2 regions of the Enterobacter sp. R4-368 genome follow, and region 2 is predicted to be linked to the other one. Evidence: predicted binding sites of a transcription regulator. Region 2 holds the regulator's gene; the other holds the start of a gene.

Region 1 (3,575 bases), 1.5 Mb from region 2:
ACCGATGTAGAAATGATTGGCATAGAAAACAACGTAATGGAATTTCACGTTGGCAAAACGGTCAATTCCTGCCGTTATGATTACGCGGGCTATAAAATCCTGACTTACTCCTCCGGGAAAAAAGGCGTGCGTTATCTCTTTGAATGTAAAGACGCGCAATCAAAAGCGCCAAAATATGTGCAGTTCAGCGACCATATTATCGGCCCGCGCCAGTCGCAACATTTCCATATTTTTATGGGCAACGAATCGCAAGACGCGCTGTTAAAAGAGATGGATAACTGGCCGACATATTATCCGTACAATATGACTAAAGCGCAGATTGTTGACGAAATGCTCCATCACTGATGGTTTCACCGCGGGCGAAAAATCCTCTTGCCCGCGGAAGGTCATCCTCAAACGCATTGTCCACCATTCTCTTAATCGGCGCTCCGTTCGTTCAGCTTGATTAATACCGGCCACAACCGCAGCGTCGTGTCGATAATCTGCTGCAGTTTATCCAGACTGACACCTTCGCGCGCGCTGACCGACATGCCATGAATAATACAGCTTAAAAAAAGCGCGGTGGTTTGCACATCTGTTGGCGACGGGATCTCACCACGCAACTGGCGTTGCAGCAAAAAAGCCAGCAGCGTTTGCTCCTGAGCCGTTTGCCGTTCCCGGATAGAGTCCGCTATCGGTTCCGATGAAGCGGAAACCGTGACAGAAGTGTTGATTAAAAAGCAGCCTGCCGGAGTATCACTACCGGCAAAACAATTGGCTAGCGCGTGCAGATAATCGCACAACGCCTGCTCAACCGTTTTCTCTTCGCAGAAAAGCGCTGCCCGGTGTTTAGCGGAAAAGCGAGCCATATAGCGATCAAGCGCGGCTCTGAACAATCCCTCTTTATTGTTAAATTCCGCATACAGCGTCGGTGCTTTTGCGCCAGTGGCTTCAACCAGGTCTGCCAGCGATGTGGCTTCATAACCCTGCTGCCAGAACAGCATCATCGCTTTATCCAGCATTGCGTCCCGATCGAAAATTTTTGGCCGTCCGCGACCTTTTCTCGTACAGCATGTGACGTCGGTTGCCATTGTTCCTCCCTCGTTCACATCAATTTAGTTAATAATCATTATAAAAACATTACAAAGCGGCTGACCAGCGGAAATTTTTCGAAAAAATACACGACATATCCATTTGAATAATAAGTTGTTTTAAATTATTTAAACGATCATTATAAAAATAGTATTGACGAGTGATGCAGATCACATTTATGATTTACCTATCGATCGTTAAGTTAATACTTACGACCTCACACAAATCCAGATTCAGAAGGCAAAATTATGAAAACCATCAAATCCCTGATCGCTGTCGCTGTACTTAGTTCCCTCTCTTTCGCAAGCGTAGCCGCCGTCGAAGTGCAGTCCACTCCGGCTGACCAACAAAAAGTGGGCGTGATTTCTGCCAATGCCGGCACCAATCTCTCCTCTTTGCAAAGCGAACTGGCGCAGAAAGCCGATGAAATGGGCGCGAAATCGTTCCGTATTACTTCCGTGACCGGCCCGAACACCCTGCACGGCACCGCGGTGATTTACAAATAAACGCTGCCGTATAAAACCAGCATTCACTACAGATGTTGAATCGGGCGTTATCGCCCAGCACAAATAAAAATTTAAGGAATAACATTATGAAAACCATCAATTCACTTGCTGTCGCTACTGTGCTTTCCGTCCTCTCATTTGGCGCTTTCGCTCAGAGCGTAACCGCCACGGCGTCCACGCTTGACGAAGCGGAATCCTTAATTGCTGCCAAAGCACAGCAGGCAGGCGCTTCATATAAAATCATTGAAGCCAACACTAATAATAATGTTCATATGACGGCTGAACTGACCAAATAAGTCTGCCGTTGTCGAACAACACACTCTAAGCGCCTGCGGGCGCTTTTTTTATGGGTAAAACGGTATTTTCCGTAGCGTGAATATCAGGGAGGGAATGTTGAGAGGTCGACTCATTTCAATAGCACTGTCTTTTTTAATTGGTATGGGGTGTTAATTTCCATCGTATTTATCACACCCCGTTTAAATTACTGAGTGGGATTACGTGGATCGGTTCTCAAATGGGTATCACCGTTAGTATTCATATTGGCATAATTAGCCGCAATTAACGCCAGACCTCTGTAATCGGCAATACTGTCAGCCCTGGAAGATACGAGGGCCGCACTTGACTTCCACAGCAGATTTACGCGGTTACTTTTCAGATATACCTTAGCGTCGTATGCATTGAGTGCTACCGCTGTTCCATACGATGTATTGGTGACAGTTGTGTCATATGCCCCGGTAATTCCATAGGTCGGTGTGTAGACCGTCGTTGCGCTGCCTGTAGTGTTCGACGTTAAGTTACCGCCACCGAGATAGTTATATGTGGTATTGGCATTTCCGTATGTCGTCGCTGAACTAATACCGGTCTGACCATAGATCGGCACAGTGACATTCCTTGTGCTGGTCACCTCCCCACTTCTTGCAAATCCTAATAATATTCCCTGATCGGCTTTTTCCGGCTCGTTAACTTGTATATATCCCTGACGTGTCAGCGATGCAGAAACTACTGCGGCAATTTGATTGTATTCAATTTGGTTAGCGTCATAGAGCGCCTGACTGGCTGGCAGGATGATGAAGCGCTTCCCTACACTCTGGCCTGAAGATAACGCATTTACCGTTACGAGTGGTTGTTGAGCGCATCCACTTAAAATCGAAATAGACAATAGAGCTATAAGTTTTCTCATCACGATCATCCCTATCAATAAAATGGCGATAAATTCAACATGTGTACATGATGTTATGAACTTGCCATTAATATACACGCCACAAATTTTATTTGCGCGCACCATGTGTAGGTCCTGCTAAATACAAAATATATCTTTAACGGGAGAGGATGAGATATTTCCGATTTACGTTCTATCAGCTTCACGAGATATGCAGCGCCGGATTATTTAATCCAGCCTGTTGTTATTGCCATAAATGAATTATCGACAATGAAGCGAGGGGATGAAATGACGCGATGTCGCGTTACGTCTTGCATGCTCAACACGGAAAAATGCCGGGTCGGACAAAGCAAAATCAATGAATCGTAACTCGTTAATTTTGAAGGGGAAAGTGGTGCCGATAATAGGAGTCGAACCTACGACCTTCGCATTACGAATGCGCTGCTCTACCAACTGAGCTATATCGGCCCTGCGATGTGTTCACGAGCGTGAATCACGGAGTAGAAGGTTAAAACTAAGCGGGTGATGCGTCAATGCCCTTGGGAATCAACCGGCTACTTTTGCATCACCCTTTTTCAATTAAGCACGAATCGTGTCGTCGCCGAAGCCAATCCACTTATAGGTTGTCAACGCTTCCAGCCCCATCGGGCCACGCGCGTGCAGCTTTTGCGTGCTGACAGCGACTTCTGCTCCCAGGCCAAACTGCCCGCCGTCGGTAAAACGCGTAGACGCATTCACATACACTGCGGAGGAGTCCACCTCGTTGATAAAGCGGTCTGCATTGCGCAGCGTACGCGTGAGGATGGCATCAGAGTGCTGAGTGCCGTGCTGGCGAATAT
Region 2 (3,575 bases):
CGGCGCGGGAACCACCACCACCAGCCTCGCCTTTCGTAAGATCTTCGCCCAGCTCAATATGCACGCGGCAGAAGTGGAAGGGGACAGCTTCCATCGCTATACCCGCCCGGAAATGGATATGGCTATCCGTAAGGCCCGCGATCTTGGGCGGCATATCAGCTATTTTGGCCCGGAAGCCAATGATTTTGGCCTGCTGGAACAGACGTTTATCGAATATGGCCAAACCGGCAAAGGCCAGGCGCGCAAATACCTGCATACCTACGATGAAGCCGTTCCCTGGAACCAGGTACCGGGCACGTTTACGCCGTGGCAACCGCTGCCGGAACCGACCGATGTGCTGTTTTATGAAGGTCTGCACGGCGGCGTGGTGACGCCGCAAAACGATGTCGCGCGTCATGTGGATTTGCTGGTGGGCGTGGTGCCGATCGTCAACCTAGAATGGATTCAAAAACTTGTCCGCGATACCAGCGAGCGCGGGCATTCGCGGGAAGCGGTAATGGATTCTGTCGTGCGTTCGATGGAAGATTACATCAATTTTATTACGCCGCAGTTTTCCCGTACGCACATTAACTTCCAGCGCGTGCCAACGGTGGATACGTCCAATCCGTTTGCCGCGAAAGGCATTCCCTCACTGGACGAGAGTTTTGTGGTGATCCATTTCCGCAATCTGGAAGGGATTGATTACCCGTGGTTGCTGGCAATGCTGCAAGGCTCGTTTATCTCGCATATGGATACGCTGGTGGTGCCTGGCGGAAAAATGGGGCTGGCGATGGAGTTGATTATGACGCCGCTGGTACAACGGCTGATGGAAGGTAAAAAGATCAAATAATGCAGAAAGCCCGGTGATGTGCTGCTTACCGGGCTTTTCGCATCAGGCTTCGATAACTTCGTAAGAGTGGGTGATGTTCACCGCTTTTTCGAGCATCAAGGCCACGGAGCAATACTTCTCCGCGGATAAATCCACCGCGCGGGAAACCGCAGCATCCTTCAGATCTTTACCGGTGACGATAAAGTGCAAATTGATGTGGGTAAACAGGCGCGGCGCTTCTTCACGGCGCTCTGAGGTCAGCTTCACTTCGCAGTCAGTCACGTCATGACGCCCTTTTTGTAAAATAGAAACCACATCAATGGCGCTGCATCCGCCCGCCGCCATCAGCACCATTTCCATCGGGCTTGGCGCTTTGTCGCCGGAGTTGCCGTCCATCAGGATTTGGTGGCCCGATGCGGACTCACCGATGAACGTTAACCCTTCAACCCATTTCACACGTGCCTGCATTTTCTTCACTCCGGAGTGGCAATTTTCTTTACAGATTACGCGTACATAACAAAACTCGCAACGGAAGGCGACCTGCGTCATGCTGAAGCGAGACACCAGGAGACAGGCGGTAAAAGCTATGCTAAAACACTCTGGATGCTACAGAGATAAATGGATGTTACGCATGTATGCATGACATCATACTTTAGAGACCGCAGATGACGCTGACGGTCCACTTCCCTGGATGCGGGAAGCTTAGATTGCAACCCCAGACGTAGGGGCTCATCCTGTGTCTGAGACAGCTTATAACAGAGGATAATCGCGCATGGTGCTTGGCAAACCACAAACAGACCCGACGCTTGAATGGTTCTTGTCTCATTGCCACATTCATAAGTACCCGTCGAAGAGCACGCTGATTCACCAGGGTGAAAAAGCGGAAACGCTGTACTACATCGTTAAAGGCTCAGTGGCAGTGCTGATCAAGGACGAAGAGGGTAAAGAGATGATCCTCTCCTACCTGAACCAGGGAGATTTTATCGGTGAACTGGGCCTGTTCGAAGAGGGTCAGGAGCGCAGTGCATGGGTACGCGCTAAAACTGCTTGTGAAGTGGCTGAAATCTCGTACAAAAAATTCCGTCAGTTAATCCAGGTTAACCCGGATATCCTGATGCGTCTTTCCTCGCAAATGGCGCGTCGCCTGCAGGTCACTTCAGAAAAAGTGGGTAACCTCGCCTTCCTGGATGTAACCGGCCGTATCGCGCAAACGCTGTTAAACCTGGCGAAACAGCCAGATGCAATGACCCATCCGGACGGCATGCAAATTAAAATTACTCGCCAGGAAATTGGTCAGATCGTCGGTTGCTCCCGTGAAACTGTGGGCCGCATTCTCAAAATGCTCGAAGATCAGAACCTGATCTCCGCCCACGGTAAAACCATCGTCGTATACGGAACGCGTTAATCTGTAAAACGGCGCAGCTTACGCGCTGCGTCGTTTTTCTTCCCTCATGTGGCGCAGGCTGATTTATCACCCCGAAATCAACTACGCACTGCGACAAACGCTGGTGTTATGTTTACCTGTGGCCATTGGTCTGGTTACTGGTCATCTGCAACAAGGTCTGCTGTTTTCCCTCGTTCCCGCCTGCTGCAACATTGCCGGGCTTGATACGCCACATAAACGTTTTTTCAAACGCCTGATCATTGGCGGAACGCTGTTTGCAGGCAGCAGCCTGGCGGTGCAGCTATTGCTGGCGAGAGATCTTCCATTGCCGCTGATCCTCACCGGGCTGACGCTGGTTTTAGGCGTAACCGCCGAAATCAGTGCACTGCACGGTCGCCTGCTCCCGGCTTCGCTCATTGCCGCCATCTTTACGCTCAGCCTCGCCGGTAACATGCCGGTATGGGAGCCGATACTTATCTATGCGCTGGGCACGCTGTGGTACGGATTGTTCAACTGGTTCTGGTTCTGGATGTGGCGCGAGCAACCGCTGCGCGAATCGCTCAGCCTGCTCTACCGGCAACTGGCAGACTACTGCGAGGCGAAATACAGCCTGCTGACGCAACACGCCGACCCAGAAAAAGCGCTGCCGCCGTTGCTCGCCCGCCAGCAAAAAGCGGTGGATATGATAAGCCAGTGCTATCAACAACTGCATATGCTGGCTGCCAATAAACACAACGATTACAAAAGGCTACTGCGGGTTTTCCAGGTAGGGATTGATTTGCAAGAGCACATTTCGGTGAGTTTGCACCAGCCGGAAGAAGTGCAAAAACTGGTGGAACAAACCCACGCCGAACAGGTGATCCGCTGGAACGCGCAAACCGTCGCCGCTCGCCTGCGCGTGCTGGCAGACGACATTCTCTATCACCGCTATCCCACGCGCTTCAACATGGATAAGCAGATTGGCGCGCTGGAAAAAATCGCCCGCCAGCACCCGGATAACCCGGTCGGGCAGTTCTGCGCCTGGCATTTTAGCCGTATCGCGCGCGTCTTGCGCACTCAGCGCCCTCTCTATGCCCGCGATCTGATGGCGGAAAAGCAGCGTCGCTTGCCCCTTTTCCCGGCGCTAAAAAGCTATTTATCACTGAAATCTGCGGCGCTGCGTAATGCCGCGCGAATCAGCGTCATGCTCAGTATCGCCAGCCTGATGGGCAGCGCCCTGCATTTACCAAAACCCTACTGGATCATGATGACGGTGATGTTTGTCACGCAAAACGGCTATGGCGCAACGCGCGTTCGCATTGTCCACCGGGCGGCGGGCACCATTGCGGGACTGGTGATTGCCGGGGCGACGCTGCACTTTCATGTTCCACTCGGTTTTACGCT

The links. Region 2 encodes CRP, which controls carbon source genes, mostly activating them, when cyclic AMP is high. Its sites were predicted from a motif close to ATGTGANNNNNNTCACAT; they were not measured.
Region 1: a site for CRP is predicted at 1,230-1,247, ahead of bhsA (multiple stress resistance protein BhsA). Genes of this name have one in related genera too.

The regions. Positions count from the first base shown of each region.
Region 1 covers NC_021500.1:4,086,491-4,090,065, reverse strand. Annotated here, with positions in the region: gene zinT (metal-binding protein ZinT) at 1-345, shown strand, start outside; gene H650_RS19030 (TetR/AcrR family transcriptional regulator) at 417-1,070, opposite strand; gene bhsA (multiple stress resistance protein BhsA) at 1,320-1,577, shown strand; gene H650_RS19020 (YdgH/BhsA/McbA family protein) at 1,664-1,873, shown strand; gene H650_RS19015 (hypothetical protein) at 2,059-2,862, opposite strand; tRNA gene H650_RS19010 (tRNA-Thr) at 3,129-3,204, opposite strand; gene proA (glutamate-5-semialdehyde dehydrogenase) at 3,316-3,575, opposite strand, start outside.
Region 2 covers NC_021500.1:2,593,270-2,596,844, forward strand. Annotated here, with positions in the region: gene H650_RS12290 (phosphoribulokinase) at 1-829, shown strand, start outside; gene H650_RS12295 (OsmC family protein) at 872-1,276, opposite strand; gene crp (cAMP-activated global transcriptional regulator CRP) at 1,581-2,213, shown strand; gene H650_RS12305 (YccS/YhfK family putative transporter) at 2,260-3,575, shown strand, end outside.